3 regions of the Streptococcus sp. Z556 genome follow, and region 3 is predicted to be linked to each of the others. Evidence: predicted binding sites of a transcription regulator. Region 3 holds the regulator's gene; each other region holds the start of a gene.

Evidence for each region. Region 3 encodes NrdR, which represses ribonucleotide reductase genes. Its sites were predicted from a motif close to ACACNATATATNGTGT; they were not measured.
Region 1: nrdD (anaerobic ribonucleoside-triphosphate reductase) is a predicted target of NrdR. The motif match lies at 3,199-3,214, and genes of this name have one in related genera.
Region 2: nrdH (glutaredoxin-like protein NrdH) is a predicted target of NrdR. The motif match lies at 3,128-3,143, and genes of this name have one in related genera.

Annotation. Positions count from the first base shown of each region.
Region 1 is NZ_JBRKNU010000003.1:122,961-133,036, forward strand. Features, by position in the region: gene cls (cardiolipin synthase) at 1-1,387, shown strand, start outside; gene ACVC7S_RS04990 (hypothetical protein) at 1,462-1,605, shown strand; gene ACVC7S_RS04995 (damage-inducible protein CinA) at 1,641-3,155, shown strand; gene nrdD (anaerobic ribonucleoside-triphosphate reductase) at 3,282-5,489, shown strand; gene ACVC7S_RS05005 (hypothetical protein) at 5,501-5,641, shown strand; gene ACVC7S_RS05010 (GNAT family N-acetyltransferase) at 5,685-6,185, shown strand; gene nrdG (anaerobic ribonucleoside-triphosphate reductase activating protein) at 6,190-6,786, shown strand; gene ACVC7S_RS05020 (uridine kinase family protein) at 6,783-7,409, shown strand; gene rpsJ (30S ribosomal protein S10) at 7,675-7,983, shown strand; gene rplC (50S ribosomal protein L3) at 8,066-8,692, shown strand; gene rplD (50S ribosomal protein L4) at 8,717-9,340, shown strand; gene ACVC7S_RS05040 (50S ribosomal protein L23) at 9,340-9,636, shown strand; gene rplB (50S ribosomal protein L2) at 9,654-10,076, shown strand, end outside.
Region 2 is NZ_JBRKNU010000002.1:357,902-367,977, forward strand. Features, by position in the region: gene ACVC7S_RS04105 (pneumococcal-type histidine triad protein) at 1-635, opposite strand, end outside; gene ptsP (phosphoenolpyruvate--protein phosphotransferase) at 892-2,625, opposite strand; gene ACVC7S_RS04115 (phosphocarrier protein HPr) at 2,631-2,894, opposite strand; gene nrdH (glutaredoxin-like protein NrdH) at 3,257-3,475, shown strand; gene nrdE (class 1b ribonucleoside-diphosphate reductase subunit alpha) at 3,556-5,715, shown strand; gene nrdF (class 1b ribonucleoside-diphosphate reductase subunit beta) at 5,910-6,872, shown strand; gene ACVC7S_RS04135 (DeoR/GlpR family DNA-binding transcription regulator) at 7,015-7,782, shown strand; gene lacD (tagatose-bisphosphate aldolase) at 7,847-8,827, opposite strand; gene ACVC7S_RS04145 (tagatose-6-phosphate kinase) at 8,829-9,758, opposite strand; gene lacB (galactose-6-phosphate isomerase subunit LacB) at 9,769-10,076, opposite strand, start outside.
Region 3 is NZ_JBRKNU010000004.1:144,936-155,011, forward strand. Features, by position in the region: gene ACVC7S_RS06135 (hypothetical protein) at 1-246, opposite strand, end outside; gene ACVC7S_RS06140 (hypothetical protein) at 266-604, opposite strand; gene ACVC7S_RS06145 (LemA family protein) at 728-1,324, opposite strand; gene ACVC7S_RS06150 (TPM domain-containing protein) at 1,480-2,331, opposite strand; gene der (ribosome biogenesis GTPase Der) at 2,559-3,869, opposite strand; partial or broken gene ACVC7S_RS06160 (NADPH-dependent oxidoreductase) at 3,883-4,595, opposite strand; gene dnaI (primosomal protein DnaI) at 4,592-5,488, opposite strand; gene ACVC7S_RS06170 (DnaD domain protein) at 5,489-6,652, opposite strand; gene nrdR (transcriptional regulator NrdR) at 6,653-7,126, opposite strand; gene ACVC7S_RS06180 (GntR family transcriptional regulator) at 7,267-7,632, shown strand; gene ACVC7S_RS06185 (ABC transporter ATP-binding protein) at 7,637-8,332, shown strand; gene ACVC7S_RS06190 (hypothetical protein) at 8,348-9,076, shown strand; gene ACVC7S_RS06195 (LrgB family protein) at 9,108-9,803, opposite strand; gene ACVC7S_RS06200 (CidA/LrgA family protein) at 9,800-10,076, opposite strand, start outside.

The DNA.
Region 1 (10,076 bases), on a different contig from region 3:
GAGTATGGCGACCATTGTATCGATTGTTAATCGTTCTATGAATCCTGAGAGCAAGGTAACATGGCTCTTAGTAGCCTTTGTTCCAGTATTTGGTCCCTTGCTCTATATCATGTTTGGAGAACGCCATCTATCTAAAAAAGAGATCAAGCAATTGAAACAGCTCCAATCAATGGTTGACCGGGAGGACAATAGCAGAGCTCTCCGTTTGGAGTTAAAGGAGCAGGACAAGTCGGCTTACGGAGTTATCAAATCTCTCCTCAGCATGGACACGAATGCCGATGTCTATGATCGAACGGATACACAATTTTTTGCCTCTGGTGAAAGTATGTGGCATCAGATGCTAGAGGATCTCAGGAAAGCGGAGAAGTTTATCTTTCTCGAATACTATATCATCGAAGAAGGTTTGATGTGGAACAGCATTTTAGAGATTTTGGAAGAAAAGGCTGCTCAAGGAGTAGAAGTTAAGCTTCTCTATGACGATATTGGATGCATGGCAACCTTACCTGGGGATTACACCATCCAGCTTCGTAGTCGAGGGATTGAAGCCCATAAATTTAACAAGGTGATTCCGCGCTTGACCGTTGCCTATAACAACCGTGACCACCGTAAAATCATGATTATCGATGGGCAGATTGCCTATACAGGTGGTGCCAATCTAGCAGACGAGTATATCAATCATATCGAACGCTTTGGTTACTGGAAGGATAGTGGTATTCGGTTGGATGGTCCAGCAGTAAAGGCTTTTACTAGACTCTTTTTATCCACCTGGTATATCAATCGTGGAGAGATTAGTGACTTTGACCAATACCATCTTGAAAATCAACCTAGAGACGGGATGGGGCTCTGTATTCCCTATAGTAGTGGCCCTAAACCTATTTACCGATCTCAGGTTGGGAAAACGGTCTATCAAAATCTTATCAATCAAGCTACAGACTACGTTTATATCACGACACCCTATCTGATTGCGGACTATGATCTCACAGAAAGTATCAAAAATGCAGCTCTGAGAGGGGTGGATGTGCGAATTGTGACGCCTTGTATCCCAGATAAGAAGGTCATCCAATTGGTTACTCGCGGAGCCTATCCTGACTTGTTGTCTGCTGGAGTTCGTATTTATGAGTACAGTCCGGGATTCCTTCATAGCAAGCAAATGCTTGTCGATGGAGAGGCAGCTACTGTGGGAACCATCAATTTTGACTATCGTAGCTTGCTTCACCACTATGAAAATGCCGTCTTGCTTTATAGAACGCAATCTATCATCGATATTGAGAGGGACTTCGAAGAGATTTTTAAGGTTTCTCAAGAAATCTATCCCCACACAATCAAAACAAGCTGGTACCAAAGCCTCATTAAGGAAATTGTCCAGTTGTTTGCACCCATGCTCTAACTATCCATCGAGATCTAGCCCAAGGCTGGATCTTATTTTTTCTTCTTACGAATAGATAGGTAAAGGAGAAAAACATGCTCAATCTAGAAGATGAAGATTTTATTAAAGAGTTTAGAATTAGTAGGTTTCACCGTTTTCGTGAAATCGAACGCTTTGCGATATTGGATAAGAAATTCAGCAAATATCAATCCCAAGCTGACATTCCTGTAAGATTTTGATATACTAAAACAGATAAACTTAGAGGAGAAATTGAATGAACGTATACGGGAAAATAGATGAGAAACAAGAAGGATCTCATTACCAAGACTGGTCAGCGCCAGAAAAGAGAGAAGGAGCTCCCATTCCCTTTTTTAGTATCATGCTTTGGAGTTTAGTGGCCACAGCCATTTCGGTTGTCCTGCCTTTTATTTTTGGTTTAGTCAGTCCGCAACAAACTCAGGATCTTTATACCGGTTGGGCCTTGCATCAAAATGGTCAAATGTATACAGATTACTTTGGAACGAATGGATTGCTCTATTACTTGCTAACCTATCTTTCCCTAGGAAGTATTCTGCTTGCTTTGGTTGAGTGGTTGGCCTTGTTTGGAGCAGGTGTTTTCCTTTTTAAATCTGCAGATGCTCTTACTGGTCAAGCAGAAGAAGCCAAGAAGCTGGTATTTGTGTTCTATTTGTTAGTGGCAGGACTTGCTTTTGGTGGTGGCTATGCTCTCTTGCTAGCCTTGCCTTTCCTATTTTATTCATTGAGCATTGTTACGAACTATTTGGCTTATCCAAATGACGACAAAGGATTTGTAAGAGTAGGGATGAGCCTTGCTCTCGCTTTCTTCCTTGCACCGCTTCCTATAACCTTGTTTGCGGCTGTACTAGCTCTGGGTATCATTGGCTTTAATCTAGGCAAAGGCCGCTTTGTTCACGGGTTATATCAGTTCTTTGCGTCAGCCTTAGGGTTTTCACTCTTATTCTATCCTTTGGGTTACTATACAGTGTGGACAGGAAGTTTTGGGGATGCTATTAGCCAGACCTTGTATCCGGTAAATGCTCTTAGCATTTTCTCAAATTCGCATTTACTTGAAAATGCGGCTTTCTATGGCTTGCTTGCTGTGGGGCTAGGTTCCCTTGGTTTGCTCTTTACTGGTTTATTCCAGTCAAAACCAGCCAAGCAATATGCCTTATCAATTGCTGCTAGCTTGGGCTTGTTGGTTTCTTTGGGAATCTTGATTCTCTCAAATGAACCTGTCAACGGTACTCGTCTCGTTATTCTCCTTCCTTTCTTGGTCTTGCTCCTTCTGACAGGGATCAAGGAAGATGTTTCGGAGGGAGGGAGTCGTCGTAGAAGACGTGAGGAAAAAGCCTCTTTTATTAAAGGGAATTTCTATCTACCACTGCTTGCCCTTGCCTACCTTATTGCACTTCCTATCCTGAGTCGCTACCTTTCACATCCGGCGACTTATCAGGAGAGAGAACGTCTTGCTAGCCTGGTCAAACAGCAAACGAGTTCTGAGGATCGAGTCTATGCTTGGGATGATCGTCCAGATTTCTATCGTGCAAGTGAACGCTTGGCGCCGACTTCTCTAGTGACCCCAACACTCTATACCGCAAGCGACGAAAATAAAACCAAACTGATGAATGATCTAAAAGAAAATCAACCAAAGATGATTATGGTCAATCAAAAAGTTACCTTGTGGTCGGATGTGGAGAGTTGGCTCAGCGAAAAATATGAGCTTGTTCAGACAGATACTAGTGAATTCAAGCTTTATAAATCTAAATAAAAAATCAATATCTTGTGGAATTTTAAAAATTTTAGGATTTTTGACACAAGATATTGATTTTTATTTTTAGAGTGGTATAATACTGAATATAAACAATTCAACAATATTTTAGAAAAGAGCATGGATATGATTGTATTAGAAGAAAAGCTTGCAACCGTTCCCACCTTGTTCGTTGAAAAACGAGATGGTAGACGTGTAGTGTTTGATGTAGACAAGATTGACAAGGCTCTCCACAAGGCGGCAGAAAAAGTTATGGACCTTACGCCTCTAGTAGAAAAACGTCTAAACGGTCTGGTTGAAAGAATCGTCACTGAAATTCACAGTCGCTTCCCTCAAGGTGTCAAGATTTACGAAATTCAAAATGTCGTAGAACATGAACTCCTTGAAGCCAAAGAATATGCGCTAGCTGAGGAGTATATCACTTATCGGACACAAAGGGATTTTGAGCGCTCAAAAGCGACAGATATCAACTTTAGTATCCATAAGCTGCTCAATAAAGATCAGGCAGTTGTCAATGAAAATGCCAATAAAGACAGCGATGTCTTTAATACCCAGCGTGATTTGACAGCAGGGATTGTTGGAAAATCAATCGGACTGCAAATGCTTCCTAAGCACGTAGCCAATGCTCACCAAAAAGGGGATATCCACTATCATGACTTGGACTACAGTCCCTACACACCGATGACCAACTGCTGTTTGATTGATTTTAAAGGCATGTTGGAAAATGGTTTTAAGATTGGCAATGCGGAGGTAGAAAGTCCCAAGTCTATCCAGACTGCGACAGCTCAAATTTCACAAATCATCGCCAACGTTGCTTCTAGCCAGTACGGGGGCTGTTCAGCTGACCGTATCGATGAAGTCTTGGCTCCTTATGCAGAGAAGAATTATCAAAAACACCTTAAGGATGCGGAAGAGTGGGTCCTGCCTGATAAACGGGAAGATTACGCTTGGAAGAAAACGCAAAAGGACATCTACGATGCCATGCAATCTCTCGAGTATGAAATCAACACTCTCTTCACTTCAAATGGCCAAACACCTTTTACTTCGCTAGGTTTTGGTCTGGGAACCAATCGTTTTGAGCGTGAAATTCAAAAAGCTATCTTGACCATTCGTATCAAGGGTCTTGGTTCAGAACATCGAACAGCCATCTTCCCTAAACTCATCTTTACGTTGAAAAGAGGACTCAACTTAGAGGAAGGTTCACCTAACTACGACATCAAACAGTTGGCTCTTGAGTGTGCAACCAAGCGGATGTACCCAGATGTCTTGTCCTATGATAAGATTATCGAGCTGACAGGCTCCTTCAAGGTTCCTATGGGCTGCCGTTCTTTCCTCCAAGGATGGAAGGATGAGAATGGTGTCGAGGTCAATTCAGGCCGTATGAATCTAGGTGTTGTGACAGTCAATCTGCCTCGTATCGCTCTCGAGTCTGAAGGTGACTTGAACAAGTTCTGGGAAATCTTCAACGAGCGAATGAACATTGCGGAGGATGCTCTGGTTTATCGTGTCGAACGAACCAAGGAAGCAACACCAGCAAATGCCCCTATCCTCTATCAGTATGGTGCCTTCGGCCGCCGTCTCGGAAAAGAAGAAAGTGTAGACCAACTCTTCAAGAATCGCCGTGCGACCATTTCTCTAGGCTATATCGGTTTGTATGAAGTGGCGACGGTCTTCTTTGGCAATAGCTGGGAAAGCAATCCAGAAGCCAAGGAATTCACGCTTGACATCATTCGTGATATGAAACGACGTGTAGAAGAGTGGTCAGATCAATATGATTACCATTTCTCTATCTACTCAACACCGTCTGAAAGCTTGACAGACCGCTTCTGTCGCTTGGATACAGAGAAGTTCGGCTCTATTCCTGATATTACAGACAAGGAATACTACACCAACTCTTTCCACTATGATGTCCGTAAAAATCCAACACCGTTTGAAAAACTGGATTTTGAAAAAGTTTATCCAGAAGCAGGTGCGTCAGGTGGCTTTATCCACTATTGTGAGTATCCAGTTCTTCAACAAAATCCTAAGGCCCTGGAAGCTGTCTGGGACTATGCCTATGACCGTGTCGGCTATCTAGGAACCAATACTCCGATTGATCGTTGCTACAAGTGTGATTTTGAAGGGGATTTTGAACCCACTGAGCGAGGATTTGCTTGTCCCAACTGTGGCAATAGCGACCCTAAAACGGTAGATGTGGTCAAACGTACGTGTGGGTATCTGGGAAATCCTCAAGCGCGTCCAATGGTTAACGGACGTCACAAGGAAATCGCTGCGCGGGTCAAACATATGAATGGCTCAACCATTAAAACGGCAGGACATGAAGTAATAAATTAGAAGGAAACGCAATGGGGAAATACCAATTAGATGATAAGGGACGTGCTCAAGTAACCCGTTATCATGAAAAACATTCGAAAGGTGGAGTAGGAAAAAAAGAACGCTTGCTCAACCTCAGAGAACAGTTTTTAAACAAGAACAAGAAAAAATAAAAGTGAGAGTTGCCTCTCACTTTTCTCTTAATTGGAGGTAAAAATGATACTACGCAGACCAACATTGGCAGATAAAGAAACAGTTTTAGAGATGATGGCAGAGTTTGAACAGACTCAATCACCCCACGATGGTGGGTTTTGGAACGCCAACAATTTTGTTTATGAAGAGTGGCTAGAAGAAAATCTTCAAGCGGAAGCGGGACTCAATATTCCTGAAAACTGGGTTCCTGCTATCCAGCTGGTTAGTTTTGACGTAGCAGGCCAGGCTCTTGGCTTTCTCAACCTTCGTCTCCGATTAAATGACTACTTACTAGAAAATGGGGGCCATATTGGCTACTCCATTCGTCCATCTGAAAGAGGTAAGGGTTATGCCAAAGAATCCCTCCGACAAGGTCTACAAGTTGCTAAGGGAAAGAATATTAAACGAGCTTTAGTGACTTGTAGCACAGAAAATCCAGCAAGCCGAGCTGTTATCTTAGCTAATGGTGGGGTGTTTGAGGATGTTCGCAATGGTGTAGAACGTTACTGGATAGATTTGGAGTAAAAGGATGACATGGAATACACCAAAACCAGGTGAATGGAAAAGTGAAGAACTCAGTAAAGGGCGGATTATTGATTACAAGGCCTTTAACTTTGTCGATGGAGAAGGTGTGCGCAACTCTCTCTATGTATCAGGCTGTATGTTTCACTGCGAGGGGTGCTATAATGCTGCGACTTGGTCTTTCAACGCAGGCATTCCCTATACGGCAGAATTAGAAGAACAAATCATGGAAGACCTTGCCCAACCCTATGTTCAAGGATTGACCCTGCTAGGAGGAGAGCCATTCCTCAATACGGGCATTCTCTTGCCTCTCGTAAAACGCATTCGGAAGGAATTACCAGATAAAGACATCTGGTCCTGGACAGGTTATACTTGGGAAGAAATGATGTTGGAGACTCCAGACAAACTGGAACTCTTGTCGTTGATTGACATCCTTGTCGATGGTCGTTATGACAAAAGCAAGCGCAATCTCATGCTCCAGTTCCGAGGTTCCTCTAATCAACGGATTATTGATGTGCAAAAATCTCTCAAAAGTGGGAAAATAGTGATTTGGGACAAGCTTAATGATGGAAAAGAAAGCTATGAACAGGTGAAGAGAGAATGAAGAAAAAAGAGTTAGTAGACAAACTGGTTTCAGAGATCGAAACGGGGAAAGTCAAAACACTGGGGATTTACGGTCACGGTGCATCAGGAAAGTCTACCTTTGCTAAAGAATTGTTCCAAGCCCTAGATTCTGAAAAGGTAAATCTACTAGAAACAGATCCCTACATTACCTCAAACCGTCATTTAGTGGTGCCAAAAGAACTTCCAGATCAAAAAGTGACAGCTTGTCTCCCAGTGGCGCATGAACTGGCAAGTTTGCAGAGAGATATTCTCGCCTTGCAGGCAGGTATGGATATCTTGACGATTGATGAACCTTGGAAGGCTAGCGAGATCTTATCTGGAGCCAAACCGATTCTGATTGTTGAAGGGATGTCTGTGGGCTTTCTACCCAAGGAACTCTTTGACAAAACTGTCTGTTTCTACACGGATGAGGAGACCGAATTAAAGCGGCGCCTAGCTCGAGATACGACTATGAGAAATCGCGATGCTTCCTTTATACTAGCTAGCCATCAAATGAGACGGGAGCAGTATCTGCAATACTACAGAGAAACCGAGTCTAAAGCAGATATCTTAGTGGATCAATCGGAAGATAAATTCAAGATCAAAATGACTCATATTATATAGAAGAAAAGACTAAATTTTAAGGTCGTAAATCAGTAGTCATAGGAAGATGAACTAGGAAAACAGTTTCATCCTAAAAAAACGAAAAAAACCTAACAAATCCCTTGCAATCGCAGGGGCTTTGTGTTATTCTATTATGGTGCTGTAAATTACAGCCTTAGCTTTGATGCAAGAGGTTGCGACACGCTCGGTTGCATTGCCACGCAACGCGCGTCGGTTTTCTTGTGGAGCTAGCCTATTATCTTAAATAGACGAAAAGGAGAAAAAGATGGCAAACAAAAAAATCCGTATCCGTTTGAAAGCTTACGAACACCGTACGCTTGACACAGCGGCTGCTAAAATCGTAGAATCAGCTACTCGTACAGGTGCACAAGTTGCGGGTCCAATCCCACTTCCAACTGAACGTAGCCTCTACACAATTATTCGTGCGACTCACAAATACAAAGACTCTCGCGAACAATTCGAAATGCGTACACACAAACGTTTGATCGATATCGTTAACCCAACTCAAAAAACAGTTGATGCTTTGATGAAATTGGATCTTCCAAGTGGTGTAAACGTAGAAATCAAGCTTTAATCCAAAGTTTGAAACCTTGAGCATGAAAAACGCTCGTTAAAAACTTTTTGAATAAAAAATATAGAAAAGGAACTATTTTCTCATGACAAAAGGAATCTTAGGGAAAAAAGTGGGAATGACTCAAATCTTCACTGAAGCTGGCGAATTGATCCCTGTAACAGTTATTGAAGCAACTCCAAACGTTGTTCTTCAAGTTAAAACTGTTGAAACAGACGGATACAACGCTATCCAAGTTGGTTTCGATGACAAACGCGAAGTATTGAGCAACAAACCTGCTAAAGGACATGTAGCGAAAGCTAACACGGCTCCTAAGCGCTTCATTCGTGAATTCAAAAACGTTGAAGGCTTGGAAGTTGGTGCTGAAATCACAGTTGAAACATTCGCAGCTGGAGACGTTGTTGACGTAACTGGTACTTCTAAAGGTAAAGGTTTCCAAGGTGTTATCAAACGCCACGGACAATCACGTGGACCAATGGCTCACGGTTCTCGTTACCACCGTCGTCCAGGTTCTATGGGACCTGTTGCACCTAACCGCGTATTCAAAGGTAAAAACCTTGCAGGACGCATGGGTGGCGACCGCGTAACAATTCAAAACCTTGAAGTTGTACAAGTTGTTCCAGAAAAGAACGTTATCCTTATCAAAGGTAACGTACCAGGTGCTAAGAAATCTCTTATCACTATCAAATCAGCAGTTAAAGCTGGTAAATAATAAAGAAAGGGGAAATCAGTCACAATGGCAAACGTAACATTATTTGACCAAACTGGTAAAGAAGCTGGCCAAGTTGTTCTTAACGATGCAGTATTTGGTATTGAACCAAATGAATCAGTTGTGTTTGATGTCATCATCAGCCAACGCGCAAGCCTTCGTCAAGGAACACACGCTGTTAAAAACCGCTCTGCAGTATCAGGTGGTGGACGCAAACCATGGCGTCAAAAAGGAACTGGACGTGCTCGTCAAGGTTCTATCCGCTCACCACAATGGCGTGGTGGTGGTGTTGTCTTCGGACCAACTCCACGTTCATACGGCTACAAACTTCCACAAAAAGTTCGTCGCCTAGCTCTTAAATCAGTTTATTCTGAAAAAGTTGCTGAAAACAAATTCGTAGCTGTAGACGCTCTTTCATTTACAGCTCCAAAAACTGCTGAATTTGCAAAAGTTCTTGCAGCATTGAGCATCGATTCTAAAGTTCTTGTTATCCTTGAAGAAGGAAATGAATTCGCAGCTCTTTCAGCTCGTAACCTTCCAAACGTGAAAGTTGCAACTGCTACAACTGCAAGTGTTCTTGACATCGCAAATAGCGACAAACTTCTTGTCACACAAGCAGCTATCTCTAAAATCGAGGAGGTTCTTGCATAATGAATTTGTATGATGTTATCAAAAAACCTGTCATCACTGAAAGCTCAATGGCTCAACTTGAAGCAGGAAAATATGTATTTGAAGTTGACACTCGTGCACACAAACTTTTGATCAAGCAAGCTGTTGAAGCTGCTTTCGAAGGTGTTAAAGTTGCCAACGTTAACACAATCAACGTAAAACCAAAAGCTAAACGTGTTGGACGTTACACTGGTTTTACTAACAAAACTAAAAAAGCTATCATCACACTTACAGCTGATTCAAAAGCAATCGAGTTGTTTGCTGCTGAAGCTGAATAATCTAAGGAGGAAATATCGTGGGAATTCGTGTTTATAAACCAACAACAAACGGTCGCCGTAATATGACTTCTTTGGATTTCGCTGAAATCACAACAAGCACTCCTGAAAAATCATTGCTTGTTGCTTTGAAGAAACAGGCTGGTCGTAACAACAACGGTCGTATCACTGTTCGTCACCAAGGTGGTGGACACAAACGTTTCTACCGTTTGGTTGACTTCAAACGTAACAAAGACAACGTTGAAGCTGTTGTTAAAACAATCGAGTACGATCCAAACCGTTCTGCAAACATCGCTCTTGTACACTACACTGACGGTGTGAAAGCATACATCATCGCTCCAAAAGGTCTTGAAGTTGGTCAACGCATCGTTTCAGGTCCAGAAGCAGATATCAAAGTCGGAAACGCTCTTCCGCTTGCTAACATCCCAGTTGGTACTTTGATC
Region 2 (10,076 bases), on a different contig from region 3:
TAATGATCGCCATGAGGAACGATATAAGCATCACCAGTATCCTCTATAATATCAGATGCATTAAAGATGTAACCATCATCTGTGGTATAACGTCCTTGCGAACGTGCCAGAGCTACAGCACCATCGTTTCTTGGAGTCCCACCTTCACGATGTTGACTATGCTCTTGTTTTTGTCGATTGATTTCTGCTTTCGTACGAACATTATCCGCATGGGCAGCATCCTTAAGGTAAACATAGTATTTTCCATCTACCTTGATAACATATCCACCCTTGACTTCATTGACAATATCCTCATCTTTTAGCTTATAGTTTGGATCTTTCATGAGTAATTCTTCACTAAAAATTGCGTCATAAGGAACCTTACCATTGTAATAATGATAGTGGTCGCCATGTGAAGTGACATAGCCTTGGTCTGTTATCTTGATGACGATTTGCTCCGCATTGATTCCTTCACGCTTGCTAACCTCATCAGGAGTCAAATTCTCCGTTTTTTGCGTCGCTTGTTTTCCATCTATATAGGAAACACGATTATTTTCCTTAACCGTTCTGGCTTGATACAGTCCCAACTCGTAAGAACAAACACTTAAAATCAAGGCTGCCGCAGAACCAGCAAGATATTTTTTATTAATTTTCATCGAAACTCACTTTCTTTTTTGATATTTCTATTTGCAATTCATTTCTAAATTGCAGAAACTCCTCTCTATTACTTAACTGGTTAATAGTTTACTCCTAAATTTTCACCTTGTCAAGGATTTTATGAACCAGTTAAGTAATTTTTTATTCTGCCCTACTACCTTGTCTTCGAAAGGCTTCATATAAAGCAGTTTTTCTTAATATTGCTTTAAAAAATATAAAAAAAGTCCCTGCAACTGCGTTGCAGGGATTTTTCGATTAATCAAAATTAACGTATTCTTTTTGAAGTTCAAGAACTTCTTCCATTGTTGAGCATTCTGTAAGGGCACGGTTTGCGTACTCTTCCATCTTAGCTGTGTCCAATTTCTTCATCAAGCTACGTGTACGAAGTACAGATGTTGCTGACATAGAGAACTCATCCAAGCCCATTCCGACAAGAAGTGGAACAGCTTGTTGGTCACCAGCCATCTCACCACACATACCAGCCCATTTACCTTCAGCATGAGCTGCTTTGATAACGTTGTTAATCAAACGAAGGATTGATGGGTTGTATGGTTGGTAAAGGTATGAAACTTGTTCGTTCATACGGTCTGCTGCCATTGTGTATTGGATCAAGTCGTTTGTACCAATTGAGAAGAAGTCAACTTCTTTAGCAAATTGGTCTGCAAGCATAGCCGCTGCAGGAATCTCGATCATGATACCAACTTGGATATCATCCGCAACTGCAACACCTTCAGCAAGAAGATTTGCTTTTTCTTCGTCAAAGACTGCTTTCGCTGCACGGAATTCTTTCAAGAGTGCAACCATTGGGAACATGATACGCAATTGACCGTGAACAGACGCACGAAGAAGAGCACGGATTTGTGTGCGGAACATAGCATCTCCAGTCTCAGAGATAGAGATACGAAGGGCACGGAATCCAAGGAATGGATTCATTTCGTGAGGCATATCGAAGTAAGGAAGTTCCTTATCTCCACCGATATCCATTGTACGAACGACAACTGGTTTACCGTTCATTCCTTCAAGTACAGCCTTGTAAGCTTCGTACTGCTCATCTTCTGTTGGGAAGTCTTGAGAATCCATGTACAAGAACTCTGTGCGGTAAAGACCAACAGCTTCAGCACCGTTGTCATTGACACCTTCAACGTCTTTTGGAGTACCGATGTTGGCAGCCAATTCGAAATGTTTGCCATCAGCAGTCACTGTTTTAGCATCTTTTAAGAGTGCCCATTCAGCTTTCTGTTGAGCATAAGCTTCACCAGCTGCTTTAAATTCTGTAGCTTGTTCATCAGTTGGGTTGATGATAACTTCACCTGTGATACCGTTAACGGCAAGGATGTCACCGTCTTTTACGATTTCAGTGATGTTGTTTGTACCCAATACAGCAGCAATTTCAAGTGTACGTGCCATGATAGCTGAGTGGCTTGTACGTCCACCAATGTTGGTTACAAAAGCTTTTACAAAGTTTTTGTCCAATTGAGCTGTATCAGAAGGAGTCAAGTCATGTGCAATGACAATCACTTCTTCATTGATAGAAGCTGGGTTTGGCAATTTTTTACCAAGAAGGTTTGCCAATACACGTTTTGTCACGTCGCGGATATCCGCCGCACGTTCTTGCATGTATGGGTTGTCTTCCATACCTTCAAAGATAGTGATAAACATGTCTGTAACTTCTTTCAGACCTGCTTCTGCATTCACTTTCTTAGCACGGATTGTTTCCTTGATTTGGCTGATCATTTCTGGGTCAGCAAGGACCATTAAGTGAGCGTCAAATACTTGAGCAGCTTCTTCACCGAGCGTACCTACTGCTTTCTCACGAATAACAGAAAGCTCGTCTTGTGATGCTTTTAGAGCAGCATCAAGGCGAGCTTCTTCTGCGTTTGTATCTTCGACTGTAACAGTCTCAAATGACAAATCCGGTTGAACGAGTAGATATGCTTTTGCAACTGCAACACCGTCTGATGCTGCGATTCCTTTAAGCATTTCTGTCATTTTCCTTATGCCAATCCTTCTTTTTCCATAGTTTCAGTGATAGCAGCGATTGCGTCGTCAGCATCTGCACCTTCAGCTGAAATTGTAACGTCAGCACCTTGGCCAACACCAAGACTCATAACACCCATGATAGATTTAAGGTTTACTGATTTACCTTTGTATTCAAGAGTGATATCTGAAGCAAATTTGCTAGCTGTTTGAACCAACAATGTTGCTGGACGTGCGTGAATACCTGTTTCTGCCACTACGTGGAAATCTTTAGAAGCCATAGTTTGACTCTCCTTTAGTTATTTCTTTTTTGAGTTATATGTGATAACCCTTACAAGACTGTATTATATCACCTTCTAGATAATTTTTCAAGTGTTTTATGGACTTTCTTCTATTTCCTTTCTGATAACTTGCTGAAAATCTTCTATTTGTCTTACCAATATACAGTATATAGTTTTTTTGTTTTGATAAACTTTGATAGTTCAATGAAAACCCAATTTTACACTCTGACAAAACACTATATCTTGTGCTTTGTTTTTGAAACTGTAACTTTTTAGCACAAGATTTAGTTTAAAAAGTTTGACAAAGTTTTTTTTTCTGATATACTAAGAAAGTAATCAATTTTGAAAGAGGAGTTACGAAAATGGTAACCGTTTATTCTAAAAACAACTGTGTCCAATGTAAGATGACCAAGCGTTTCTTGGACAGCAACAATGTCGCTTATCGTGAGATTAATCTTGACGAGCAACCTGAGTACATCGATCAAGTTAAAGAGCTCGGTTTCAGCGCAGCTCCTATTATCCAAACACCAACTGAAGTTTTTTCAGGTTTCCAACCAGGAAAACTAAAACAGTTAGCATAATCTTAGTACATCATCCAGAAGAAACTGCTTCTAGGGCTAACTTAGAAGCCTTTCTTTTGTAATTAGATAAGGGAAATTTTATGGGATTAAAACATCTTGAGGACGTGACCTACTTCCGTCTCAATAACGAAATCAACCGTCCTGTTAATGGACAAATCATGCTTCATAAAGATAAAGAAGCCTTGGATGCCTTCTTTAAAGAAAATGTAGTTCCAAACACTATGGTTTTTGATTCAATCACTGATAAAATCAACTACCTCATTGAACACAACTACATTGAAACAGCATTTATCAAGAAATACCGCCCAGAATTCTTGGAAGAATTGTCTCAATTTATTAAAGATCAAAACTTCCAATTCAAGTCTTTCATGGCTGCCTATAAGTTTTACAATCAATATGCCTTGAAGACTAACGACGGTGAATATTACCTTGAAAGTATGGAAGACCGTGTCTTCTTTAATGCACTTTATTTTGCTGACGGGGATGAAGCGATTGCGACTGATATTGCCAATGAAATCATCCACCAACGCTACCAACCAGCTACTCCTTCCTTTTTGAACGCAGGTCGTGCTCGTCGTGGGGAGTTGGTATCTTGTTTCTTGATTCAAGTAACTGATGACATGAACTCTATCGGACGTTCCATCAACTCAGCTCTCCAACTTTCACGTATCGGTGGTGGTGTGGGAATTTCCCTCAGCAACCTTCGTGAAGCTGGTGCACCTATCAAAGGCTATGAAGGTGCTGCTTCTGGTGTCGTACCAGTTATGAAACTTTTCGAAGACAGCTTCTCTTACTCCAACCAATTGGGGCAACGTCAAGGGGCTGGTGTAGTGTATCTCAATGTCTTTCACCCAGATATCATCGCCTTCCTTTCTACTAAGAAAGAAAATGCCGATGAAAAAGTTCGTGTGAAGACCCTCTCACTTGGAGTTGTGGTACCAGATAAATTCTACGAATTGGCTCGTAAAAATGAAGAAATGTACCTCTTCAGCCCTTACTCTGTAGAGCTTGAGTATGGCGTGCCATTCAACTATATCGACATCACTGAAAAATATGATGAATTAGTAGCAAATCCAAATATCCGCAAGACAAAAATCAAGGCGCGTGATTTGGAAACGGAAATCTCTAAATTGCAACAAGAATCTGGCTATCCATATGTAGTCAACATCGATACGGCTAACCGTGCAAATCCTGTTGATGGAAAGATTATCATGAGCAACTTGTGTTCTGAGATTCTTCAAGTTCAAGAACCAAGTTTGATCAACGATGCTCAAGAATTCCTTCAAATGGGAACAGACGTCTCATGTAACCTTGGTTCAACCAACGTGGTCAACATGATGACCTCACCTGACTTTGGTCGTTCTATCCGTGCTATGGTTCGTGCTTTGACTTTCGTTACAGATAGTTCACACATCGTAGCTGTCCCTACTATCGACCACGGAAACAGTTTGGCTCACACCTTTGGTCTTGGTGCTATGGGACTTCACAGCTACCTAGCGCAACAACTGATCGAATATGGATCACCTGAGTCAGTTGAATTTACAAGCATCTACTTTATGCTTATGAACTACTGGACCTTGGTAGAATCTAATAACATCGCGCGTGAACGTGGTATCACCTTCCACAACTTTGAAAAATCAGACTATGCTAACGGAAGCTACTTCGACAAGTATGTGACAGGCGAATTTGTTCCAAAATCAGACCGTGTCAAAGAGCTCTTCAAAGACGTCTTTATCCCAAGTGCTGCTGATTGGGCTGAACTTCGCGAAAAGGTTCAAGCAGATGGTCTTTATCACCAAAACCGTCTAGCTGTTGCTCCAAATGGTTCTATCAGCTACATCAACGACGTTTCTGCTTCTATCCACCCGATTACACAACGCATCGAAGAACGTCAGGAAAAGAAAATTGGTAAGATCTACTACCCTGCTGCAGGTTTGTCAACAGATACTATCCCTTACTACACTTCTGCTTACGACATGGATATGCGTAAGGTGATTGATGTTTACGCTGCTGCGACAGAGCACGTGGATCAAGGACTTTCACTCACCCTCTTCATGCGTAGCGACATTCCAAAAGGTCTTTACGAATGGAAGAAAGAAAACAAACAAACGACACGTGACCTATCTATTCTTCGTAACTATGCCTTTAACAAGGGTATCAAGTCTATCTACTACGTCCGTACCTTTACAGACGACGGTGGGGAAGTTGGTGCTAACCAATGTGAAAGCTGTGTGATTTAATTTTTATCTGAGGAAACCACATTTTCTCAGACTACTGATTAAGTTACCCACCAGAAAAAAACTTGACAAGTATCTAAAATACTAGGAAAAATGAAAAGTCGGTCTTCCGACTTTTTGTGCGATACTCTTCTCAGACTATGATAAAATAGAGAAGATTCCATAATCGCATTATTACATACAGAAAGAGATTTCAAATGGAAACTTACTACAAAGCCATTAACTGGAATGCCATCGAAGATGTCATCGACAAATCAACTTGGGAAAAGCTGACGGAGCAATTCTGGCTCGACACTCGTATCCCCTTGTCAAATGACCTTGACGACTGGAGAAAACTATCAAACAAGGAAAAAGACTTGGTAGGAAAAGTCTTTGGTGGTTTAACGCTTCTTGATACCATGCAATCTGAAACAGGGGTTCAGGCTCTTCGTTCAGACATCCGTACACCGCATGAGGAAGCTGTTTTCAACAACATCCAGTTTATGGAATCAGTCCACGCAAAATCTTACTCTTCTATCTTTTCAACCTTGAATACCAAGGCTGAGATTGAAGAAATCTTTGAATGGACCAACACCAACCCTTACCTACAAAAAAAAGCTGAAATTATCAATGAAATCTATCTCAATGGTAGTCCACTTGAAAAGAAAGTTGCCAGCGTTTTTCTTGAAACCTTCCTCTTCTACTCTGGTTTCTTTACACCGCTCTACTATCTCGGTAACAACAAACTAGCCAACGTTGCGGAAATCATTAAACTAATCATCCGTGATGAGTCTGTTCACGGAACCTACATCGGTTACAAATTCCAACTTGGTTTCAACGAATTGCCTGAAGAAGAGCAAGAAAAACTCAAAGAATGGATGTACGACCTGCTCTACACTCTCTACGAAAACGAAGAGGGCTATACAGAAAGTCTCTATGACGGTGTTGGTTGGACTGAGGAAGTCAAAACCTTCCTTCGTTACAATGCCAATAAGGCCCTTATGAACCTAGGACAAGATCCACTCTTCCCAGACTCAGCAGATGATGTCAACCCAATCGTCATGAACGGTATTTCAACAGGAACTTCCAACCACGACTTCTTCTCTCAAGTCGGAAATGGTTACCTCCTTGGTGAAGTTGAAGCCATGCAAGATGATGATTACAACTACGGTTTAGACTAATTTGGCCAATCATTCAAAATATCATGGTTTGTTTAAAACAACCATGATATTTTTGTTTTTTGTTTTATTTTGTTTTTTTTTCTATTTGATATATTGAGCGTTTTATGGTAAGATAATAATAGTAGAAATCGAGGTGATAAGGATGCTAAAGCAAGAGAAACTAGATAATATTCTAGAAACGGTAAATACAAAGGGAACTATTACTGTAAAAGAAATCATGACGCGTCTGGATGTATCAGATATGACAGCTCGTCGCTACTTACAAGAATTGGCAGATAAAGATTTACTGGTCCGTGTGCATGGTGGTGCTGAAAAACTTCGTACAGGTTCTCTCTTAAACAACGAACGGTCAAACGTTGAAAAACAAGGCTTACAGATTGCTGAAAAACAAGAAATTAGTCGTTTTGCAGGTCGTTTGATTGACGAAGGAGAAACCATTTTTATCGGTCCAGGAACAACCTTGGAGTGTTTTGCTCGTGAGCTCCCTATCGATAATATTCGTGTTGTAACAAACAGTCTTCCAGTTTTTCTCATCCTAAACGAACGAAAACTAACAGATTTGATTTTGATTGGTGGAAATTATCGCTCTATCACTGGTGCTTTTGTAGGGACACTTACCTTACAGGATTTGACAAACCTTCAGTTTTCTAAGGCATTTGTTAGCTGTAATGGTATTAAGGATAAGGCAATTGCTACTTTCAGTGAAGAAGAGGGCGAGGTACAACGAATTGCCTTGAATAATGCCAATAAAAAATATCTACTGGCAGATCACAGTAAGTTTAATAAGTTTGATTTTTACACCTTCTACAATATCTCAGAGATTGATACTATCGTTTCAGATTCCAAACTGAACAAAGAAACCTTCGACCAACTTTCGAAACAAACAAAAATCATTCTTTCTAAACCATAAAACTATCCCCACCGATTGGTGGGGATTTTTGTAAGTATTAAAATTTCAGTCTTTAATGGTTTTATTACACGCGTTCTTTCCATGAAGTCGCTGTTGTTTGAAGAACCTTGTTGAGTTCGTCAATGTTCTCAAATCCTGTTGTACGTAGCCATTCACGAGCTGCTGCTTCACCATCTTTGATGTAGGATTCAACTGATCCAGCCCATGTAGCACGGCCGCAAAGAACTCCGTTGAAGTTTGCGCCTGATTCGTTGGCAAAGACAAGGGTTTCTTGGAAGAGTTTTGCTGACACTCCTGCACTCAAGTAGATGTATGGCAAGTTAGTTGCCTCATCTTGTGCTTTGAAGAAGGCTGCTGCTTCTTCGCGAGTATGAACGATTTCTCCATCACCAAAGCCTTCAACGTATTTCACGTTAACTGGAACTTCCACTTTCAAGACATCGATGTTAAAGCGTGGGTCTGAGAAGACCTTCATAGCACCGATTACCTTGCGTGGTTTTACTTTAGCGTATTCGGCAGAACCTGCGTCAGCGATTTTTTCATCGTAAGCCAAGATTTCAAGGAAGAATGGAATGTCTTCCGCCACACACTCAGAACCGATACGCTCGATGTAGGCTTGTTTTTCTTGGTTGAGTTCGTCAGCGCTGTCTACGTCATAGTAAAGCAAGAACTTAACAGCATCTGCACCTTGTTCCTTGATACGTTTTGCAGACCAAACGTCCAAGCAGTCTGGCAAGCGTTTTGTACTTGTTGTATCGTATCCTGTTTTCTCATAAGCAAGGAGAAGACCAGCATTGGCATCAAGCGCTTTTGTAGCTGGAAGTCCGTACTCAGGGTCAAGGAGCATTGATGATGCGTATTTTGTCAATTCATCTGCAACCAATACTTTAAGTTCTTCCATTTGAGCGACTGTTGGCTCTTCCGTTTGGTATTGAGCCATGAGGCGTTTCAAAGCGCCACGTTGGTCAAAGGCAAGAGCTGAGATAATGCCGTTCTCGTCAGAGAGTTTTTGCAAGCAAGCACGTTTGTTTTCTGTTAAAACCATTTTATACCTCTTTTACTATTAATTGATCATATAAAGCTTGATAGTTGGCCATATTGACATGACCTGTCATCTTTTCTTGGGCATTGAGCATACCAAGGACATTGGCCTTGATGAGGAGTTCTTGATCAGATTCTTTATGAAGAAGACCTGATGAAATACCTGCCACAGTAGAATCTCCAGATCCAACTGGATTAACTACTTGAATTCTCGGAATATCTACCTTGTAGAAAGTATCACTATGTTTTGCAAAAGCACCATTTGCACCAAGTGAAACGATAATCCACTCAATCCCTGCAAATAGAGGCTCTTGAAGAACTTCTTTTAATTCATCCAAATCTTCTGAAACTTCTTTTCCAAGAAGCTGAGACAATTCTTCGTTATTTGGTTTAATTACTGTTGGTTTGTGGGGTGATTCAAGAACCGCCTGAAGAGCTGCACCTGAGCAGTCCAAGACTACAGGTTTTCCTGCGCGATTAGCAAGTTCTACTAAGTTTGCATAGTAGTCAACTGGAAGACCAGCTGGAAGACTACCAGAGATAGCAACTACTTCCACAGTGTCAAGAAGATTTTCAAAATGAGCCAAGAAATCTTGCCCTTCTTGTTCCAGAACTTCAGGCCCTTTTTCAAGGATTTCTGTTTGATTGTCTCCGTGTAGAATAGCGATACAGTTACGAGTCTCTCCTTGAATGGAGAAGAAACGTTTCGTTACTTTATCATCGATATGCTCTACTAAAAACTCACCAAGTTTACCACCGACCAAACCAGTAGCAACAACAGAATCACCAAATTCTGAAAGAACTCGTGTAACATTGAGCCCTTTACCACCAGCTGTCTTGGTCACGTCCACCACACGGTTGACAGTGTCAATTTTCAATTCATCCAAAGGATAAGAAATATCAATGGATGGATTCATTGTGACTGTTAAAATCATGCGTCACCTCTTAGTCGTGGTATTCACCGCGATCCCATTTTTCAAGGAATTCTGTAAAGAAGTTTGCATCTGCTTGATGAGCATTGTGAGTTTCAACATGCTCAATTTTAGCGATCAATTTTTTGTTTTCTTCAGATGGCTTGTATTCAGCATTGATGAAAGCTTCAATGATATCACACATGAGCAATTCACCAGTAATCTTACCACCGAAACCAATAACGTTGGCATTCAATTGTTCTTTTGCATAAAGTGCTGTTGTCATATCACGAACCAAGGCAGAGCGTACACCTGGAACTTTGTTAACAGCGTTATTGATAC
Region 3 (10,076 bases):
ATTGATCCAGAAGGCCATGCAAAATAGCACTCCAAAGATAAAGAGACTGATTTTTTTAATCAGTATGGAGTATAGAATGGATAAAACACCAAAGACCACGAAGAGTTTTTTCATAACGAAATAATATACCGAAACTCCTCCTATTTGCCAACTCCAAGGAAGAAAAAATACGAGCAACCAGAGGATGCAAAGCGTAAGAATATAGATTTTGTAATAGCTATACATAAATTGCCTTACCTTTGACATCTTAAACCTCCTCTAAAAATTAGCTATTCTGTGATGAGCCTCTGTTATTGATCTGTCTCAGCTTGAACATTCTCTTCAGGCAGACATAGACTTTCCAGTCATTCACAAGAGACAAAAAGACTAAAAGAATCCATATCCCCCACATTGTTAGATCCATGGGATTTTTCAAGACAAAATTGAAAATTAACAAAGAAAAAATTGTAAAAGCGATACTGAACAAAGCCCACAAAGGGAGATATATCCAGTAAAAGTAATAGAAAAACACGAAATATTTACTATCTTTATCCGCCTTCTCAATCCAATGAAAAAAATAAAAGTAAGGTGACAAAATTAATAGTTGCAGAAGTCTTTCTAGCATAGCTTTCTCCAAGATTTCATTTTATTTTATTATACCAAAAAAACCTGGAAAAGGCTTTCCAGGTTTGAGTTTGAAATTACTAGTCATGCTATAGAAATCACTTTATTCATAAACTGATTCACTTTATTGGCTTGATGAAGAAGTTCCAAAATCAACCTTAGGAACTGTCTTGGCTTCTTCTGTTTCTTTAAAGGTTTCCGCTTCTTTAAAGTTCATCATATTCGCAAAGAGCACGGTTGGAAAACTTCTCAGTTTTTGATTGTACTCGGCTGCGACCTTGTTATAATCCTTACGTGCTACAAAGATACGATTTTCACTTCCTGAAAGTTCGACCATTAGTTGCTCAACATTTTGATTGCTCTTGAGTTCTGGATAATTCTCCGTCAAGGAAATCAAGCGAGAAAGAGCTGAGCTCAATTCTCCCTGAGCCTTTTGGTTTTCTTCTGATGTTACTGAGCTACTACCGATTTTAGCTCTAGCATCCGCAATCTTGGTAAAGACTTCTGTTTCATGATTCATCTGTCCTTTAACGGACTCGACCAAGTTACCAATCAAATCTGATCGACGTTGGAGGGCTGTCGAGACATCGGCCTGAGCCTGCTCCACTTTAGTCTGTTCACCAACCAGACCATTATAGGTCGTCACTGCGGAACAACTTCCCAGAACTAGTAGTCCAAAGAAAATCGCCACTATTGAGAGAATTACTTTATTTTGTTTCATATCAAAACCTTAACACTTTCTTTTATCAACTTTTCTGAGATAGGACTCAGATTTTAAATCAATTTCCCAAAGGTTTAGTATCTTACTCTTGATTAAAGAGTCAGTTGTGCCAACTTTAGAGTAGCCTCATCCTATTCCTATCTATCTGTGATGAGTTACCAGCTATCAGACGAACCGCCGCCATCAAAACCACCGCCGTCCCAGCCTCCAGATGAATCAGAGCCAGAGTCAGACCAAGAAGAACCTGAATCTGATGAGTCGCCACCCCACCAGCCACCGCCAGAATCATCGCCATGTGAACCGCCACCACGACCTCCAGATATAAATCCGATGATCATCACAATGAAGTAAATGAGAACTCCAAATCCGATAACTCCGTCGCTCGAACTGCTTTTTCGGTTCCGTTTTGAAGATCGACTCTCAGCGGTATACTTTTCAATTTCTCTTAATCGACTAGAGTTGGTGGTATAGTCGTAACTACTTTTAGAACTTGAAGCAGTCGTACTCGATCCACTATAAAACATGTAGTTGAGATTGTTTACTATCGAGAGAACACCCTTGTTATAGTCACCATTTTGAAAGTAGGGGCGTGCTGTTGTCAAGAACCTGTGAGTCTGATAGTCTGTGATCTTACTGGCAACATTATTACTGGTTTCAATCCGTGATTTTCTATCTTGAACTGCTACCACGATCAAGACACCGTGATTATCTCCCGAATAGCCAATCTTCCAAGCTCTAGCTGTTTCATTGGCAACTGTTTCGATTGTTTCTCCATTTAGGCTTTTCACAACGTAAACGCCCATTTGGAATTTTTCTGCTTTTTTACTATTGACATTATTCAATTCCCGAATCTGACTAATTGTCGCGTCAGTCAGATAGTGATCTGGGTCATAGATCCCGTACTCAGGTTTTTCAGGTGCTGTGAATGCTGACAAGAAGAGAAAGACCATCAGCAGTCCAAGCAAGCGAACCAACAAACTATGTTTAAATAATCTGCTTCTTTTCATAATAACCTCCCTGATAAAGGAAAATTGATTTAAGGAATTATAGCATTTTGATTTTTACAAAAAAAGTGCAATTTCATTACAAATAGGTTACAAAAACCAGGAAAATGATTGAATTTTGATGACAGATTCTCCTCCAATTTGGCAGGTTCTTTTCTCCCCTCTTAGATAGAAAAAAGAAGACTATGAAGTCTTCTTTTAGTTTGTTTTTGTAGAAAAACAAGCAAAGGTTACTTGCGTTTTCTTGCAATCAAATGAATCGGGGTTCCTTCAAAGACAAAGGCCTTGCGGATTTGATTTTCCAAGAAACGCAGGTAAGAGAAGTGCATGAGTTCTTCTTCGTTGACAAAGATGACAAAGGTTGGTGGCTTGGTTGCCACTTGAGTCGCGTAGAAGATTTTCAGGCGTTTTCCTTTATCTGTCGGTGTTGGATTGATAGCAATGGCATCCATGATGACATCGTTCAAGACAGCTGATGGGATACGCGTGTTTTGACTTTCGCTGATTTGCTTGATCATCTCTGGCAGTTTGTGGAGACGTTGCTTAGTCAGAGCTGAAACAAAGACAATCGGTGCATAAGGTAGATATTGGAACTGCTCACGGATATCTTCTTCCCAGTTCTTCATGGTGTGGTTGTCTTTCTCAAGAGTATCCCACTTGTTGACCACAATGATCATTCCTTTACCCGCTTCATGGGCGAAACCTGCGATACGCTTGTCGTACTCACGAATACCTTCTTCGGCATTGAGAACCATCAAGACCACATCGGAACGGTCAATAGCACGCATGGCACGCATGACAGAGTATTTTTCTGTATTTTCATAGACTTTACCAGACTTACGCATACCAGCTGTATCAATCATGGTAAATTCTTGTCCATCTGCATCTGTAAAATGGGTATCAATGGCATCACGCGTTGTTCCAGCTACTGGACTGGCAATCACGCGATCTTCTCCCAAAATGGCGTTGATCAAACTGGATTTTCCAACGTTAGGACGGCCAATCAAGCTAAATTTAATGACATCTGGATTTTCTTCTTCAACTTCATGTGGTAGATTTTCCACGATGGCATCCAGTACATCACCCGTACCAATACCGTGGACAGATGAAATTGGCAACGGTTCACCTAAGCCTAGTGCATAGAAATCAAAGATATCATTTCGCATCTCAGGATTGTCAACCTTGTTAACTGCTAGGATAACAGGCTTATGGGTTTTATAGAGTTTGCGAGCTACGTACTCGTCCGCATCTGTAATCCCTTCTTTACCAGAAACGACAAAGACGATGACATCTGCTTCTTCCATGGCAATTTCTGCCTGATGTTTGATTTGCTCCATGAAGGGAGCATCGACGTCGTCAATCCCTCCAGTATCAATCATACTGAAAGAACGGTTGAGCCACTCACCCGTTGCATAGATACGGTCACGTGTCACACCCTCGACATCTTCTACGATTGAGATTCGCTCACCAGCGATTCGGTTAAAGAGGGTCGATTTCCCAACATTGGGACGCCCTACAATGGCAACAGTTGGTAAGGCCATGTTTTCTCACTTTCTAAAATAACTTTTTCTGTTCTAGATTCTTCCGAGTTGAACTAGGTTCGGCTTGGCCAAACTGCTCTGCCAAACGCTGACTCCAAGAGGTCGTCGCACGCGCACCAGCATAGTCTGCCTGTACTTGGTCATAGTCCAAAATCGCTTCAACTGGCTGTTCTTGGTATTCTTCTTCAAATACCACTTGCTTCAAAGGCAGTCTTGGTTTGACATCGTGTTGTTGATCTGGCAAGCCAAGGGCAATCCCAAAAACGGGGTGGTATAGTCAGGCAAGTTAAAAAGCTCTGCCACTTCTTCCGACTTGTAACGAACCAAACCGATAATCACACCACCATATCCCAGACTCTCAGCCGCAAGCAAGGTATTTTGCCCAGCAAGAGCAGCATCCACAGATGTGATGAGGAGACCTTCCACTCCTTGGGGTTGGAAAGTGTCCGTATGAAGGCTTGCTCCCTTTTCAGCTCGGTTCAAATCACCAACAAAAAGCAGGAAAGCAGCTGACTGGCGAATGGCTTCCTGAGGAACCAGTTCATATAAGGCATCTTTCTTCTCTTGGCTGCGTACAAGAATCACAGAGTAGGATTGGAAATTTTTCCAAGATGACGCCATTTGTCCAGCAGTCAAAATCTCGTCCAAGTCCGCTTGAGGAATTTCTTGCTCCTTAAAGCGACGAACTGAAGTATGGGCTTTCATCAGTTTAATGGTTTCTGTCATCGACGATTTTCTCCTTCTAGTCTCGTTTCCTCAGCCAAATAACGAATCCTTTCCATGACCCGTCTAGCTTCCCAAGTCTCATCATTTCCATTCTTTCCTTTGGCAAAATGTTTTTCCAAATCTTGAAAATTAAAGTTGGAAGTAAAGAAGGTCGGCAAATCTTCCTGCATACGATACTGGAGAATAACTTGGAGAATCTCATCACGCACCCAAGGGGTGGACTGTTCTGCACCAATATCATCCAAGACCAAGACTTCTGCTAACTTGATCTCATCCACCAAAGTCTTCACAGATCCTTCACCGATGGCATTTTTCACATCAATGACAAAACTTGGATAGTGGAGAATGGTTGTTGAAGCACCACGTTTTTCAGATAGGTCATGGGCTAGGGCCGCCATCATGAAACTCTTACCGACACCAAAATCTCCGTAAAGATAGAGGCCTTTTCGGATACTTGGATAAAGGTCAACAAAGGCATAGAGTCTCTCAAAAATCGGCAAACGTCCTAGATCATCCAGGTCAATCTGAGCCAATTTCGCTTTCTTAAGACTTGCTGGTAGATTAATCAACTTGAGACGATTCTTGATGGCCGCCTCTTTTTCAGCCGCGATTAGTTCTGGTGTTTCTTCATAAGATACATCTGCATAGCCGTGATTCATGACCAAGATAGGCTTGTAGCCACGCGCTATATAGTCAGCATCCCCACGAAGAAACTTGTCCCGTTCTGTGATATATTGGTTGAACTTGGAAATGCTACGATTTAACTCCTCTTGGCTGAGGGATTCTTTCTGGATAAAAGCCGCTACATCGGGGTCCTTCATGATCTGCTGGACCAAGTCCTGATACTGAAAACGACTTGTCTGACGTTTGATTACATCACCAACACTTTCCATCTAGTCTCCTCCTTCTTCTAATCGGGCTAACATTTCTTGTTTTTTACGTTCTAGTTCCAGACGAGTTTCCTCACTGGTTTGATTCTTGTATTCTGGATTACTCCACTTAGGAACATTTGTCTTAGTTGAGCTAGTTTTTGATTTTTGGTCTTCCTGGCCTTTTTGCTGACGCTCTCGAATCCGAAGCACAGCTTCTTCTGCTGTTCGAATTTTTTGGTAAGCATAGTCATTTGCGACCTTCATGGCATATTTTTCATTGACATTTGCCGAATCAACCTTGTTAAAGGTTAGAAGTAAGACGATATTGATGACTTCGTCCAACAAGCCTAAAGACTCTATCTGGTGAAGGAGCTCCCTTTCACTCTGGGTGATGTACCCTTTGCGCTCTTGTTTGAGGACTTGCAAAAAATCTCGGGGAGTTTTACTCTTTGCTTCCCTGATAATGGCCATTTCTTTGAGGCTAAAGTCAGAAGATGCTGGTTTTTGTGCTATCTTTTCACGCATGCGTTTGACTGAAATAACCTGAGCCACCGCTGTCGCCTTGGCTAATTGATAGGTTTCAAACCAGGTCCACTTTTTTTCATCTGCGATGGCAAACAATTCCAAAACATCCGCCTGCTCGTTTTCAAAACGCAAACCATCTCGAGCCATCAGGCGCTGAAAATGTTCCAAATCAAAATCATTTTTCATCTTGCTTTTAGACTCGCTTGGAGTCACTTCTTCGGTCAGATTTGGAAATACTTGACTCAAAGAAACAGAGAGTACTTCTCCCTCACTTGGAGCCTGCTTCATAGCAGAAACAGCTGTATCCCCTATCTTTTTCTCCAACAGTCTGCTATAGACAGAATGACTTAAAAAATCCTGAATAGGTAGGGGAGAATGAAGCTGCAATTCATAGGTTTCTCCCTTCTGATAAAGGGTCAACAAATCCAAAGCAGATAAGACTTTAAGGGATTGGAGTAAGGTCGGCATGCCAAAGTTTAAGTGGTTGAGGATATGGGAAAAGAGATGCTCCTTTTGCCCTCCATCCCAAAAGGTAATGGCATATAGATAGAGGCTCAGTGCCTCCTGACCGATAATCGGGAGGTAGCACTGCACCAGAGAAGAGGTATCTTGCGACACCCGATTATTCTTTAGAAAAGAAAAACGGTCATTTGGTTTCATCTATTTTTCCTTTTTCTTCTTAGAGGACTGGGTAATTTGCTGGAGCAGACTCTCCAACTCACTCACATCCTTAAAGCTACGGTAAACACTGGCAAAACGAACATAGGTAATCTCATCCAGCTCTGCCAATTCTTCCATGACTAAAGAACCAATGTATTCACTTTGGATCTCATTCTCACTGCGACTACGGAGTTTTTGCTCGATACGATTGACCACCATGCCGATTTCATCACTTGAAACAGGGCGTTTCTGGGCTGAGCGGATAATCCCATTAAAGATTTTATCTCTCGAAAACTGCTCTCGCGTACCGTCTTTTTTTACGACAACTAGCGTTCTTTCTTCTACTCGTTCATAGGTTGTAAAACGATGCTGACACTCATCGCACTCACGTCTTCGACGGATGGTATTTCCTTCTTCGGCTTGTCGACTATCAACAACACTCGACTTGGTAGCCCCACATTTTGGACAACGCATGCATTTCTCTCCTTGTCGTTTTCTTTTCATTATACCATTTTTTGAGCAATTCCCAAAACAATTCTTATTTTTACTTGACAAGTTTTTTGTTTTATTGTATTATTTGATTAGAACAAGCAAGACAAAGAAAGGAGACTATGATGTCCTGGTCATTTGATAATACAAAACCGATTTATTTACAGATTATGGAAAAAATCAAATTACAGATTGTTTCCCATGAACTGGAACCTAACCAACAGCTCCCAACCGTGAGAGAACTGGCGAGCCAGGCTGGGGTCAATCCCAATACCATCCAGCGCGCCTTGTCTGACCTTGAACGTGAAGGATTTGTATACAGCAAGCGGACAACTGGTCGTTTTGTCACCGAGGATTTGGACCTCATCGTTCAGTCCCGCAAACAACTTTCCGAGGAGCAACTGCAACACTTCGTCTCTTGCATGCTCCAATTTGGCTACCAAAAAGAAGAGTTGCCAAATGTATTAAGCGACTATATTAAAGGAGTTTAAGACTATGACATTATTAGCACTTGAGAATGTATCAAAATCTTATGGAGGCACTATTGCTCTTGAAAATATCTCACTTGAGATTTCGGCTGGCAAAATTGTTGGTCTCCTCGGCCCAAATGGATCTGGAAAAACGACCTTAATCAAACTGATCAATGGCCTTCTTCAGCCTGATAAAGGACGTGTTCTCATTAACGGATTGGATCCAAGTCCAGCCACCAAGGCGATCGTCTCCTATCTTCCTGACACAACTTATCTCAATGAAGAGATGAAGGTCAAGGATGCTCTAACCTATTTTAAAACCTTCTATCAGGATTTTAATCTCGAAAGAGCCCAACACCTGTTAGCTGATCTTGGCATTGATGAGAACAACCGCCTCAAGAAACTATCAAAAGGGAACAAGGAAAAAGTTCAACTCATCCTGGTTATGAGCCGCGAAGCTCGTCTTTATGTCCTCGATGAACCTATTGGTGGAGTGGATCCAGCTGCCCGTGATTATATCCTCAATACCATCATCAACAACTACTCACCAACCTCTACGGTACTGATTTCAACCCACTTGATTTCAGATATTGAACCTATCTTGGATGAGATTATCTTCCTCAAAGACGGAAAAGTCGTCCGTCAAGGAAATGTTGATGATATTCGTTACGAGTCTGGTGAATCCATTGACCAGCTCTTCCGTCAAGAGTTCAAGGCTTAGATAAAGGAGATTATTATGTTTTGGAATTTAGTTCGTTATGAATTTAAAAATATCAATAAATGGTATCTTGCACTCTACGGTGCTGTACTTGCAATTTCAGTTTTGATTGGAATTTTTATTAGCAGTCTTAGCACTAGTTACAACCCTGATAATACAGGCTATCTCATTTTCTTTTTGATTTTAGTCTTTGGGGGACTCAGCGTCACTCTTTGGATTGCAACAATCTTTTTAATCATCCGAAGATTCAAGGGCAGTGTTTATGACCGCCAAGGGTACTTGACCCTGACCTTGCCTGTCTCTGAGCACCAAATCATCATCGCAAAACTTTTAGGTGGTCTTGTCTGGTCCATCTTAAGCTATATCGTCTTTATCTTGAGTATACTGATTATCTTTTTCTTAACACCAATAGAAAAAGACTTCACTGCCCTCTATAACTTCATTTCCCCTTACCTCAGCTACGGCTGGCTGTATGCCCTATCACTATTTGTCGGGTCAATCGCATGGATTTTATCCATTTACCTCTCCATCTCTATTGGACAACTCTTTAATGAGTATCGAACAGCTATGGGAATTCTAGCCTATATCGTTATTTCAATCGTTATTAGTTATATCACTTTCTTCTTAAGAGTTGACAATGACTTTAACGTGATGGCTGGTACAGAAATCTTGCGCGATCTCGTTCTAGCGACGATCTATTACCTCGGAACCTACTATATCTTAAAAAACAAGGTTAACTTGCAATAAAAAATGCCCAGCTAAAAAGCTGGGTTTTTCTTTAACTCAATATCAAACTGGCTACAAAAGGGCTGACAAAGACATAAAGAATACCAGTAATACCGATAGCCAAGCCACCCATGGCTCCTGCTACAGAGCCGTATCGAAAGGCTGTTCCCGTGCCGACAGCGTGTCCCGTTCCTCCAAGGGAAAGGCCTACAGCCACTGGATCATCAATCTTCAACCACTTCAAAAGAGTTGGTCCGATAACACTGGTCAAAATCCCAGTCGCCACTACGACGACCAAGGTCACAGTCGTCAAACCTTGCAATTTTTCTGTGATCCCCACTGCCATGGCGGTTGTCACTGACTTGGGAAAGAGAGAAATGGCTAGGAAGAAGTCCATGCCAAATATTTTCGCTACTATGGCAGTAAAGCAAGTATTGACAACTACTGCTAACAGACTACCAAAGAGAATACTCCGAGCATGGTGCTTCATCAGGTGAAAACTCTTGTAAAGCGGAATCCCTAGAGCCACGGTCGATGGGACTATCAAGTTGTTCAGATAAACCCCACCTTGATAGTAGTCTTGGTAAGAAATACCAGTCACCTTGAGAAAAATAATGATAAAAACAGCTGACAAAAGCAAGGGCGTTGTCAAAGGATGGGGAAAACGTCTGTGAATCAACATCCCTACTAGATAAGCTAGGATAGATAATGCAATCCCAAACAGAGGATTGGAAACAAATTCGCTCATTTAGCATCTCCTTTCTCATAATCTCCCTCAAATCGTCTCTTGATAAACTGAACCACTAGGGCGATGAGGATAATGTTGATGACAGCCGCAAAAAAAACAATCAAGACGATAGGCAAGAGATAGGGAGCAATCACATCAAACTTCTCCATGATTCCCACTGCTGGCGGCAAAAAGAGAATGGTCATATTGGCCAGCAAGAAATTCCCGACCATATTGACATGCCTAGTCCTTAGCCACTTGAACTGTAAGGCTAAAAAGAGAATAATCAAACCA